4 regions of the Sodalis sp. RH15 genome follow, and region 3 is predicted to be linked to each of the others. Evidence: predicted binding sites of a transcription regulator. Region 3 holds the regulator's gene; each other region holds the start of a gene.
What was found. The regulator CRP, encoded in region 3, controls carbon source genes, mostly activating them, when cyclic AMP is high. The targets are predictions, from matches to a motif close to ATGTGANNNNNNTCACAT.
Positions count from the first base shown of each region.

Region 1: a site for CRP is predicted at 1,299-1,316, ahead of rbsD (D-ribose pyranase). Genes of this name have one in related genera too.
Region 2: a site for CRP is predicted at 2,009-2,026, ahead of ACL2XO_RS13830 (iron-containing alcohol dehydrogenase). Genes of this name have one in related genera too.
Region 4: a site for CRP is predicted at 2,241-2,258, ahead of serA (phosphoglycerate dehydrogenase). Genes of this name have one in related genera too.

Region 1 covers NZ_CP178738.1:6,051,177-6,054,329, reverse strand. Annotated here, with positions in the region: gene ACL2XO_RS27325 (sulfate ABC transporter substrate-binding protein) at 1-943, shown strand, start outside; gene rbsD (D-ribose pyranase) at 1,400-1,819, shown strand; gene rbsA (ribose ABC transporter ATP-binding protein RbsA) at 1,827-3,153, shown strand, end outside.
Region 2 covers NZ_CP178738.1:3,005,330-3,008,482, reverse strand. Annotated here, with positions in the region: gene ACL2XO_RS13835 (dihydrodipicolinate synthase family protein) at 1-724, opposite strand, end outside; gene ACL2XO_RS13830 (iron-containing alcohol dehydrogenase) at 742-1,890, opposite strand; gene ACL2XO_RS13825 (D-threonate 4-phosphate dehydrogenase) at 2,081-3,061, shown strand; gene ACL2XO_RS13820 (DeoR/GlpR family DNA-binding transcription regulator) at 3,075-3,153, shown strand, end outside.
Region 3 covers NZ_CP178738.1:813,191-816,343, reverse strand. Annotated here, with positions in the region: gene ACL2XO_RS03705 (phosphoribulokinase) at 1-260, shown strand, start outside; gene ACL2XO_RS03700 (OsmC family protein) at 307-714, opposite strand; gene crp (cAMP-activated global transcriptional regulator CRP) at 1,029-1,661, shown strand; gene ACL2XO_RS03690 (YccS/YhfK family putative transporter) at 1,713-3,153, shown strand, end outside.
Region 4 covers NZ_CP178738.1:1,222,396-1,225,548, reverse strand. Annotated here, with positions in the region: gene ACL2XO_RS05780 (2-keto-3-deoxygluconate permease) at 1-98, opposite strand, end outside; gene serA (phosphoglycerate dehydrogenase) at 816-2,048, opposite strand; gene rpiA (ribose-5-phosphate isomerase RpiA) at 2,384-3,040, opposite strand.

The sequences.
Region 1 (3,153 bases), 960 kb from region 3:
CGCGCTGGCAAAAGATATCCAATTATTGAACGTGTCCTATGACCCGACACGGGAGCTTTATCAGGACTACAATGCTGCCTTCAGCAAATACTGGCAGGCTAAGACCGGCGACAAGGTCACCATTCGGCAATCCCACGGCGGGTCAGGTAAGCAGGCTACCTCGGTTATCAACGGTATTGATGCGGATGTGGTGACATTGGCGCTGGAATCTGATGTGGACGCCATCGCAGCGCGCGGCCGGATTGATAAAAACTGGATTACCCGGCTGCCTGATAACTCGGCGCCTTATACCTCCACTATTGTTTTTCTGGTACGTAAGGGCAATCCCAAGCAAATTCATGACTGGCCTGATTTAATCAAGCCTGGCATCTCCATCATCACGCCGAACCCGAAGACCTCCGGCGGCGCGCGTTGGAACTATCTGGCCGCCTGGGGTTATGCGCTGCATCATAATAATAACGATCAGGCGAAAGCCCAGGATTTCGTCAAGGCGGTTTATAAAAATGTGAGCGTACTGGATTCAGGCGCCCGCGATTCCACGAATACCTTTGTGGAACGCGGCATCGGCGACGTTTTAATCGCCTGGGAAAACGAGGCTTTGCTGGCGGTGAATAAGGTGGGTAAAGGCCAATTCGATATCGTTGTTCCCAGCGAGTCAATTGTGGCGGAGCCTACGGTATCGGTAGTAGATAAAGTGGTGGACAAACGGGGAACCCGCGACGTGGCTACCGCTTATCTGACCTATCTTTATTCGCCGGAAGGCCAGCGTATCGCGGCCAGAAACTATTATCGTCCCCGTGATCCGGCAGTGGCGAAGGAATTTGCCGATAAATTCCCACAGCTCAAGCTGTACAGCTTGAAGGATGTGTTCGGGAGCTGGCAGCAGGTGCAAAAAGTGCATTTCTCCGACGGCGGCAGCTTCGATCAAATCAACCAACGTTAACCGTTAACCCAAGCATAACGCCGATGGCTATAAGCCATCGGTGAGCTTGTTGACAAAGTGTTCGGTCGGGTTAGGCTACCAGATCGTAAACACGCCGTGAATACATCCCTGTAGGCTCGATCCGCGCCACCCATGGCGCGGACGGTTTACTCTTCTGGCAACCTGCCCTGCCTTATTGACTTCGAGTGCATTTGTCAACAGTCTGGCCGATGGCAATAAGCCGTCGGTTTTTTTCCTCACATCTTCTTCCCGCTGCCCTGACGGACCACGTTTTTCCGGCGACCGCATCCTCTTCTCGCTTCACTCTCAAATTCAATTGCTTGTGTGAATAATCTTTTTTATCACTAGCGAAACGTTTCGATGGCGATCACATTTTTGATGGATTGAGCTTGTACACCTCTGCTTTTTTAACTAATTTCATCCTCAGCGAAACGTTTCGCTGGTGGAGGCAGGAAAATGAAGAAAGGTGTTTTACTGAACGCTGACGTCTCTGCGCTCATCTCCCGTCTGGGCCATACGGATCAGGTCACGATTGCCGATGCGGGATTGCCCATTCCCTCTTCAAGCCAAAGGATTGATCTGGCGTTGACCCGGGGTGTGCCGACCTTTTTACAGGTGGTGAGCGCGGTTGTCAGCGAAATGCAGGTAGAAAAGGCCATTTTGGCCAAGGAAATGGCGGAAATTAATCCTCAGCTGCATGAGGCGCTGCTGGATCAGTTGACGGCCCTTGAGCAGCAACAGGGCAATACCATTGCCATCGAGTATATCAGCCACCAGGTATTCAAAGCCCAGACCGCATATAGCCGCGCGGTCATCCGCAGTGGGGAATGCACTCCTTTCGCCAATGTCATCCTGTGCTCCGGCGTCACCTTCTGAGGCATCTATGCAACCGTTACTGCAATTGACAGGGATAGACAAATCCTTCCCGGGGGTTAAGGCGCTTACCGGCGCGGCGCTGACGGTTTATCCCGGCCGCGTTATGGCGCTGGTGGGAGAGAATGGCGCCGGCAAGTCTACCATGATGAAAGTGTTGACCGGCATCTACAGCAAAGATGCCGGCACCCTGTCATACCTGGGAAAAGAGGTGGCGTTCAGCGGGCCGAAGGCATCCCAGGAAGCCGGTATCGGCATTATCCATCAAGAATTGAATCTTATTCCTCAGTTGACCATTGCGGAAAATATCTTCCTCGGCCGCGAATTCCTCAATCGGTTCGGCGGTATCGACTGGAAACGGATGTACAGCGAAGCTGACCAGCTGTTGGCCCGGCTCAATCTGCGGTATAGCAGCCACCGTCTGGTGGGGGAGCTGTCCATCGGCGATCAGCAGATGGTGGAAATAGCCAAGGTCATCAGCTTCAAGTCCCGGGTCATTATCATGGATGAGCCTACCGATGCGCTCACCGATACCGAAACGGCGTCGCTGTTCAGCGTGATAAACGAACTCAGGCAGCAGGGCTGCGGCATCGTTTATATTTCCCATCGGTTAAAAGAGATTTTTCAAATCTGCGACGATGTCACGGTGCTTCGGGACGGGCAGTTTATCGCCGAACGCCGGGTAACCGAGTTACAGGAAGACGCCCTGATCGAAATGATGGTGGGACGTCGCCTGGAAGAGCAATACCCGCGCATTGAAGTCCCTCTCGGCGAGGAACGTCTAGCGGTCAATCATCTTAGCGGCCCCGGCGTCGACGATGTCAGCTTTACGCTGCGCCGCAGTGAAATCCTCGGCGTCGCGGGCTTGATGGGCGCGGGACGCACGGAACTGATGAAAACCCTCTATGGCGCGGCGAAACGCACCGGCGGCACGGTAGTGCTGGACGGGCGAGCCATTATGACCCGCACCCCTCAGGACGGGTTGGCTAACGGTATCGTCTACATTTCCGAAGATCGTAAGCGGGACGGGCTGGTGCTGGGGATGTCGGTGAAGGAGAACATGACCCTCACCGCCCTGCGCTATTTCAGCCGTCAGGGCGGCGGATTGAAACACGCGGAAGAACAGCAGGCGGTAGGGGATTTTATTCGTTTATTCAATATTAAAACGCCCTCGATGGAGCAGCCAATAGGCCTGCTGTCCGGCGGCAATCAACAAAAAGTCGCCATTGCCCGCGGCTTGATGACCCGGCCCAAGGTATTGATTCTGGATGAACCGACCCGCGGCGTCGATGTCGGCGCTAAAAAAGAGATTTATCAATTAATCAATCAGTTCAAAG
Region 2 (3,153 bases), 2.2 Mb from region 3:
CGGTCACCTGTTCCTGCGCCGCACGGGAGCCTTCCACATCGCCGGCATGGAAACGGGACCAGATAGCGTTAATCTCTTTTGGCGCGACGTTGGCCAAACCGGAGATGCATGCGGAGCAGCCATCGACAAAGCCCTGATGAATGAGCGAGTCGGGACCGTTAAGCACGCTGAAACCCTCGAGATCCTTCACGGCGTTAAGAAAGCCGCTCAGGCTTTCATAGCTGCCGGCACTGTCTTTGATACCGATAATATTCGGATGGGACGCCAATTGCCGGACGGTTTCCGGTTGCAGCGTGTTGCCGGTGCGCGCCGGAATATTGTAGAGAAAGATCGGCACCGGCAGGGCATCGGCAATGGCCCGGTAATGCCACACCAGTTCCTCCTGTTTTAGCGGCACAAAATAGGGCGTGATCACGGAAACCGCATCGACGCCCAAACCCGCCGCCTGCTTACCGAGCCGGATGGTTTCGCGGGTGGATATCTCGCCGATATGCCCCACCACCGCCGCCTTGCCCGCCACCTCATCGGTGCAGGTCTCGATTAATGCCAGCTTTTCCTTCTCGTTCAGCACAAAAAACTCGCCGTTGGTGCCACCGCAGAATATGCCGTTGCCGTAACCCAACTGGCGCTGAACCTGCAAACGCATGGCGCTCGGGCTGAAATCGCCGTTATTGTCGAAGGTGGTGACGATAGCCGTCAGTACGCCGCTGATTTTTTTGCTCATAATACCCTCGTAATTAATCAACAATCCTGTGTTTGGAACAGCGTCAAATAGAGGCGGCGGACATCGTCGGCGCCCACTTGCGTCGGAACATTTTTCATGAGCCGCTGCACGTCCAGCGCCGCCTCCACCAGATAAGGCAAATGCTCCCCGCCGATCCCCAGCGCCTCGAGACTCGCCGGCAGCTTTAGGCGCTGCACCAAGGCGGAAAAATACTCCACCAGCGCGTGGGATTTTTCTTCGTCGCTTAGAGAGGTGATGGCATCAGGCACTAAATCATAGGCCTGAGCAAATTTGGCCACCGCCGCCGGACGGATAAAGCGCATACAGGGGGCCAGCAAAATGGCGTTCGCCACCCCGTGGGGGATATGGTATTTGCCTCCCAGGGGATAAGACATGGCATGAACCAGATGCGTCCCGGCATGGGTAATGGCGGCGCCGCCGTAATAAGACGCCCACAGCATTTCCAATCGGGCGGCCAGGTTATCCGGCCGGGCCACGGCGATTTCCAGATTCGCGAACAGTTTTTTCAGCCCCATCAGGGCATAGTTGTCGCTGACCGGGTTGGCCGCCACGGACGTAAAACATTCAATCAGATGACAGAGCGCGTCGATACCGGTTGACGAGGCGATAGACGCCGGCATGCTGACGGTCAACTCCGGCACCAATGCCACATAGTCCGGCAGCATCACCGGCGAAATGATCCCGACTTTGGTTTCCCGTTCGGGGATGGCTAAAATGGCATTGGGCGTAGCTTCCGAGCCGGTTCCGGCCGTGGTGGGGATAAGCAGCGAGGTGATGCGCTTTTGCGGCTTTTCTCCCGCCAGCAGGGCGGTTAAATCCGGCGCGCCCCCGATACACAGCACTGAAAGCAGTTTCGCCACGTCCAGCACGCTGCCGCCGCCGATACCTATCACCAGATCAAACGACTTTCCCCCCAGCGCGGCGACGATAGCCTCCACATCCTGCGCCCTGGGCTCCGGGGGGACATTATCAATCATCTTAAGGCTGGCGACCTTGCCGCACACCTGCTCAATCACGCTTTGAACGGCGGGAATAACGGCGATGTTTTTATCCGTTACCAGTAATGCCGCTCGCTTATCCTGCAACAGGTAACCCAGGTCGTTAAGCGCCTGATAACCACTGATAAGGGTGCTGTTTATATTCATTGACCTTGCCTTGTCTCTTCATTCCCCGCTCAGGGAACGTCGGTGATTATATTTCATCATTTAACATCACAGCTCATGGCCGCCGCCCCTATTTTATAGAATATTTAACGTTGGTTTTTTTTGATCGTGCTCACATATAATCAACTATGATTCAATATAATCATATTGTGTTTCAATCAGGAGAAGCGGAGTGATTAAAATTATTGCAGTCACCATGGGCGACCCGGCGGGCATCGGTCCGGAAATCATCATCAAATCACTCATCGACGGCCCCCTATCCGGTGCGCCGGCGGTGGTGGTGGGCTGCGCCGGTACGCTCCGGCGGGTTTTATCTCTGAATATCACGCCGGCGGCGGAGCTGCGGATTATTAAAAACGTCGCCGATGCGCATTTCGCTCCCGGCATATTGAACGTTATCGATGAACCGCTGGCCGACCCTCTGGCGTTGCAGCCGGGCAAGGTGCAATCGGCCGCGGGGGATCTGGCCTACCGCTGCGTAAAGCGGGCGACCGAACTGGCCATTGCGGGAGAGGTTCATGCCATTGCCACGGCGCCGTTAAATAAGGAAGCATTGCACAGCGCCGGCCATATTTATCCAGGGCATACTGAATTGCTGGCGACATTAACCCACAGCCGGGATTACGCCATGGTGCTCTATACCGAAAAGCTGAAGGTGATTCATGTCAGCACGCATATCGCCCTGCGCAAATTCCTGGATACCCTGAGCCGGGCGCGGGTAGAAACCGTTATCGCCATGGCGGATACCTTTCTCAAACGCGTCGGTTTCGACGCCCCCCGCATCGCGGTGGCCGGCGTCAATCCCCATGCGGGAGAACACGGTCTGTTCGGTGATGAGGAGATAACCATTGTCGGCCCGGCCATTGCGGCGATGACGGCAAAAGGCATCAATGTTTACGGCCCCTGTCCGCCGGATACGGTTTTCCTGCAAGCCTATGAGGGACAATATGATATGGTCGTCGCGATGTATCACGACCAAGGGCATATCCCCTTAAAGCTGCTAGGCTTCTACGATGGGGTGAATATCACCGCCGGCCTGCCGTTTATCCGGACTTCCGCGGATCATGGCACCGCGTTTGATATCGCCTGGCGCGGACAAGCCAAAGCCAAGAGCATGGCTGTTGCCATCGCGCTGGCAATGCAATTGGCATAAGCGGACGGACGCGATGACGGGACAACCTCGCCTTGACCAGATTTTGGGTTACCTGAAAAACCATAATCTGGTGACAGTGGATCAATTGGTGA
Region 3 (3,153 bases):
ATTTTCAACGGGTTCCCACGGTGGACACGTCCAACCCCTTTGCCGCCAAGGCCATCCCTTCGCTGGACGAAAGCTTTGTGGTAATTCACTTTCGCGGCCTGGATCATATCGACTTTCCCTATCTGCTGGCGATGCTGCAGGGGTCGTTTATTTCCAATATCAATACGCTGGTGGTACCGGGAGGGAAAATGGGGCTGGCGATGGAACTGATCATGGGACCATTGGTAAAGCAGCTACTGGAAGGCAAACGCATTGAATAAACCGGGCGCGGCCGGAGCGTCGCGCCCGCGGTAACGCATCCGTCATTCAGGACGGCAAACGCACTTCAAAACTATGGGTAACGTTCACGGATTTGCCGAGCATCAAAGACACCGAGCAATACTTTTCCGCTGACAGCTCCACCGCCCTTTCGACGATTTTGTCGGTGAGCCCCGTGCCGGAAACTATGAAGTGTAAATTAATATGGGTAAATAACCTCGGCGCTTCGTCGCGGCGTTCAGAGGTCAGCTTGACTTCGCAATCACGCACATCCTGACGCCCTTTTTGCAGAATCGATACCACGTCGATGGCGCTGCACCCCCCAGCCGCCATAAGTACCATTTCCATTGGGCTGGGCGCTTTTTCCCCTGCGTTGCCATCCATCAAAATCTGGTGGCCGGAGGCGGATTCACCTATAAAAGACAGACCTTCGACCCATTTTACTCGTGCTTGCATTATGATGACTCCAGATAAAAAGTTTTTCCTGCACCCTACATTTTTATTGGAAAGGTGGCAATGTTACCTAACATACTTCATGCTGATGCAAGACAACAGAAGACACTGCTTCAAACCTATGCTAAAAACAAGGCTGGATCGACCTCATGATAATGAAAGGGCAAGAGAGCGATCGGAACATCACTAAAACCAGACCCTAATAAGTTCCCTAACGTCGCTCCGTTTACAACGGAGATGGATCGATAAAACAGCGCCGTAATAGGGAATACGATGTCCTGAACAAGGACAGCGATGACAAAAGAGGATAACAGCGAATGGTTCTCGGCAAACCGCAAACAGACCCGACTCTCGAATGGTTCCTGTCTCATTGCCATATTCACAAGTATCCATCGAAGAGTACGCTAATACATCAAGGCGAAAAAGCTGAAACACTTTACTACATCGTCAAAGGCGCCGTCGCGGTGCTGATAAAAGATGAAGAAGGTAAAGAGATGATCTTGTCCTACCTTAACCAGGGGGATTTTATCGGGGAATTGGGCTTATTCGAAGAAGGCCAGGAGCGCAGCGCCTGGGTTCGTGCGAAAACCGCTTGTGAAGTGGCTGAAATTTCTTATAAAAAATTCCGGCAACTGATTCAGGTGAATCCGGATATCCTGATGCGTCTGTCGGCGCAGATGGCCAGCCGCTTGCAGGTCACCTCGGAAAAAGTCGGTAATCTGGCGTTTCTCGACGTCACGGGACGTATCGCGCAAACCTTGCTTAATCTGGCGAAACAACCCGACGCCATGACCCACCCCGACGGCATGCAAATCAAGATTACCCGCCAGGAAATCGGCCAGATTGTCGGCTGTTCCCGTGAAACGGTGGGCCGTATTCTGAAAATGCTGGAAGATCAAAATCTCATCTCCGCACACGGCAAGACCATTGTCGTTTACGGTACGCGTTAAACGTTAATCAAACAGGCGTGGTACTCTGTGCCACGCCTGCTTGTTGGCAGCATGTGGCGTCGACTGATCTATCACCCCGAAGTCAACTATGCCTTGCGGCAAACCATCGTGCTTTGCCTGCCGGTGGCGATAGGGCTATTGTTCGGCAGCCTGCAGAACGGCCTGCTGTTCTCCCTGGTGCCCGCCTGTTGCAACATCGCCGGCCTGGATACCCTGCATAAACGCTTTTTTAAACGCCTGGCCATCGGCGGTACGCTGTTCGCCGTCAGCAGCGTACTGATCCAGTGGCTGCTCTTTGTACACGTACCCTTGCCCTTTATCATGGTGGGCCTGGCGCTGGTGCTGGGCGTCACCGGTGAAATCAGTCCGTTGCACGGGCGGTTATTACCCGCCTCCCTTATCGCCGCCATTTTTACCCTCGGCCTGACCGGCAACGCCCCGGTGTGGATCCCGCCGCTGCTGTATATCGCCGGTACCGCCTGGTACGGGCTGTTTACCGGCCTGTGGTTCCGATGGCTTAAAGAGCAGCCGATGCGGGAAACCCTCAGCCTGCTCTATAGAGAGCTCGCGGATTATATCGAGGCGAAATACAGCCTGCTGACCCAGCATACCGACCCGGAAACCGCCCTGCCGCCGCTGTTTGCCCGGCAGCAGCGGGTGATTGATCTGATTGCGCAAATTTACCAGCAGCTGCATATGCTGTCGGCCAACCATCAGCTTCAGTACAAACGTCTGCTGCGGACATTTCAGGTGGCTCTGGACCTGCAAGAGCATATCGCCGTCAGTTTGCATCAGCCGGACGAAGTGCAGAAGCTGGTGGAGCAGAGTCACGCTGAAGCGGTGATCCGCTATAATGCCCAATTGATTGCCGCCCGGCTGCGGGTGGTAGCGGACGATATTCTTTATCATCGGTTATCGGGCCGTTTCACCATGGCGGAAGCCCTGTCGGCGGTGGAAAAAATTGCCCAGCGAAATCCGGATAATCCGGTGGGGCAATTTTGTTTTTATCACTTCAGCCGCATCGCCCGGCTGCTCAGGACGCAACGTCCGCTCTACCGGCGGGATATCATGGCGGATAACCAGCAACGGCTCTCTTTCTGGCAGGCGCTGCGCAGCTACTGTTCGCTCAAATCCATGGCGCTGCGCAACGCCGCCCGGCTGGGCATTATGCTGGCCATCGGCAGCAGCCTGGGACTGGTGTTCAACCTGCCTAAACCCTACTGGATTCTGATGACGGTGATGTTTGTCAGCCAGAACGGCTATAACGCCACCCGGGTACGTATCCAGCATCGGGCGCTGGGAACCTTGGCCGGCCTGGTTATCGCCGCCGCGACCCTGCAGCTCCATCTGGGGGACGGCACGGTTTTATTGTTTATGCTGGTGGTGACCCTGGCGGCTTACCTGGTTTTGCGGAAAAATTACGGCCTGGCGATGACCGGCTTCACCGTAACCGCCGTTTACACCCTGCAGCTATTGTCCCTGAACGGTACGC
Region 4 (3,153 bases), 410 kb from region 3:
AGCGATTGCGGCGCAAAGGTATTGAGTAAAGCGGCGAGAATCAGCGGGACCAGCATCATCCCCCCCGGCATTCTCTCAATGGTTGCTTTGATTTTCATTCTGCCCTCACATGTATGATTACATTTAATCATAATGATTATATTGAGTCAAAATATAAAAAATGCGATCTAGATCTGATTATTACCAGTCATGATAAACTGAAATGATTATGAATAAGACCAATTTGATTGAATAGAATCACAACAGCACAATCGCCCGTTAAAGGGGGGGTCGCGTGTTAAAGGGAGTCGCGTGTTAAAGGGAGACCGTGACAATGGGGTCGAATCGGGCGTGGTTTTCCCGCCCGACCGAGCGCCCCATGGCGCGGTAGGCCCGCAGACACCGGGAGTGCAGCGAACCTGTTAAAGGGAGACCGTGACAATGGGGTCGAATTGGGCGTGGTTTTCCCGCCCGACCGAGCGCCCCATGGCACGGTAGGCCCGCAGACACCCGGAGTGCAACGAACCTGTTAAAGGGAGACCGTGACAATGGGGTCGAATTGGGCGTGGTTTTCCCGCCCGACCGAGCGCCCCATGGCGCGGTAGGCCCGCAGACACCGGGAGTGCAGCGAACCTGTTAAAGGGAGACCGTGACAATGGGGTCGAATTGGGCGTGGTTTTCCCGCCCGACCGAGCGCCCCATGGCGCGGTAGGCCCGCAAACACCGGGAGTGCAGCGAACCTGTTAAAGGGAGACCGTACCAACGGGGATGCAGCGGCTATCTCGCAGCCGCCGCAGTCCCCCCAAGGCGCCGGCCCCCGCCCTGGGGCCAAAACCTCAGTACAGCAAACGCGCCCGGATCGTGCCGGGTATCGCCTTAAGCAATTGCAAAGCGGTATTTTCCGCATCGGTTTCCACGTCTATCACCACATAGCCGATATCCGCCGTGGTTTGCAGATACTGGGCGGCAATATTAATGCTCTGTTCGGCGAAAATCTGGTTTATACGGGTCAAAATACCGGGACGGTTCTCATGAATATGCAGCAGCCGGCTGACGTTTTCACCATGCTCCGGCAAAGAAACCTCCGGGAAATTCACCGCGGACAGAGTAGACCCGTTATCGGAATATTTCGCCAGCTTACCCGCCACCTCCGTACCGATATTCTCCTGCGCTTCCTGGGTCGACCCGCCGATATGCGGCGTCAGGATAACATTATCGAATTCGCACAGGGGCGAAACAAACGGATCGGTATTGGTGGCCGGTTCTTCAGGGAAAACGTCCACGGCGGCGCCGGCAAGATGTTTACTGGCCAGGGCATCGCACAGCGCCGGAATATCCACCACCGTACCGCGCGCGGCGTTGATAAACAGCGCGCCTTTTTTCATCTGGCCGAATTCCGCCGAGCTCATCATATTCCGAGTGGACTGGGTATCGGGCACATGCAGGGTCACCACATCGCTGAGGCCAAGCAATTCTGGCAGCGAATCCACCTGATGGGCATTGCCCAGCGGCAGCTTGCTCTCGATATCGTAAAAGTAAACCTGCATACCCAGGCCTTCCGCCAGGATACCCAATTGCGTACCGATATGGCCGTAACCGATGATGCCAAGCTTTTTGCCCCGGGCCTCGTAGCTGCCCTGGGCCTGCTTGTTCCACTGGCCGCGATGGGCTTTGGCATTGGCTTCCGGCACACCGCGGATCATCAGCAGCATCTCGCCGATGACCAGCTCGGCCACGGAACGTGTATTGGAAAAAGGCGCATTGAATACCGGCACGCCCCGTTTCAGCGCGGCCTTGAGATCAACCTGATTGGTGCCGATACAAAAACAGCCCACCGCCACCAATTTTTCCGCGGCGGCAAACACCTCTTCCGTCAGGTTGGTGCGGGATCGGATGCCGACGAAATGCGCATCGCGAATGGATGCCTTCAATGACTCGGTGTCCAATGCGCCTTTATGGTATTCGATATTGGTATAACCGGCATGCCGCAGATTATCGATGGCGGTCTGATGCACGCCCTCTACCAATAGAAATTTGATTTTGTCTTTTTCCAACGATACTTTCGCCATTTCCCGACCCTTTTTGATACTTCAGAAGCGGCTGCAAAACACAGCACCCGGACAAAATAACAAATATTGCCGCATCGGCAAGTTCATTGACCAAAGTCCGCCCAGCACAAGCGCCGAACATAAGTGATTGCTATGGATAATTCTTCTGGAGGGACAGGCATACGTCCTATATATGGCAGTTAAATGACTTAAATGTGATATTTATCACTGAATTTCAGATAAAGAATTAAAAAATGCTATGTAAACAAAATTAACACTTATCCGTCGCCCGCAGTCAGGCCGGCATCGGTAACAATATCCCTGCCCGGCCGGCCCGCTCATGGGAAATCCGCGGCTTATTCGATAACCTTGACGCCCTCCGGAGTGCCGATCAGCGCTACGTCAGCGCCGCGCCGCGCAAACAGCCCGACGGTAACCACCCCCGGCAGAGCGTTGATTTTATCTTCCAGCGCCACTGCATCCAATATTTGCAGGTTACGCACATCAAGAATGATATTGCCGTTATCGGTCACCACCCCCTGGCGATATTCGGGCAAACCGCCCAATTTCACCAGCTCACGGGCCACATACGCCCGCGCCATAGGGATCACTTCAACCGGCAGGGGAAATCTTCCCAATACGTCTACCTGTTTGGACGCGTCGGCAATGCAGATAAAACGGCGCGCCACGGCGGAGATGATTTTTTCACGGGTCAACGCCGCGCCGCCGCCTTTAATCATCTGCATATGGCTGTTGATCTCATCCGCCCCGTCGACATAGATATCCAGCGAATCCACGCTGTTTAAATCAAGCAAAGGGATCCCCAGCGCTTTCAATTTCGCCGACGAAGCCTCGGAGCTGGATACCGCCCCGTCTATCTGGTGTTTCATGGTGCCCAGAGCGTCAATAAAATGCGCGGCGGTGGTACCGGTGCCGACCCCGACGATGGTACCGGGTTGAACATATTTCAATGCCGCCCAGCCTACCGCTTTTTTAAGTTCATCCTGCGTCATGGCATGTTTTTCCTATGGAAATCCAACTTGCCGGTATTATAAAGCAATATCCGGCCAAAAAGCTTGAATTCCGCCGCAACCGTACGCGCCCGGACCACTCCACCCTCATCCAT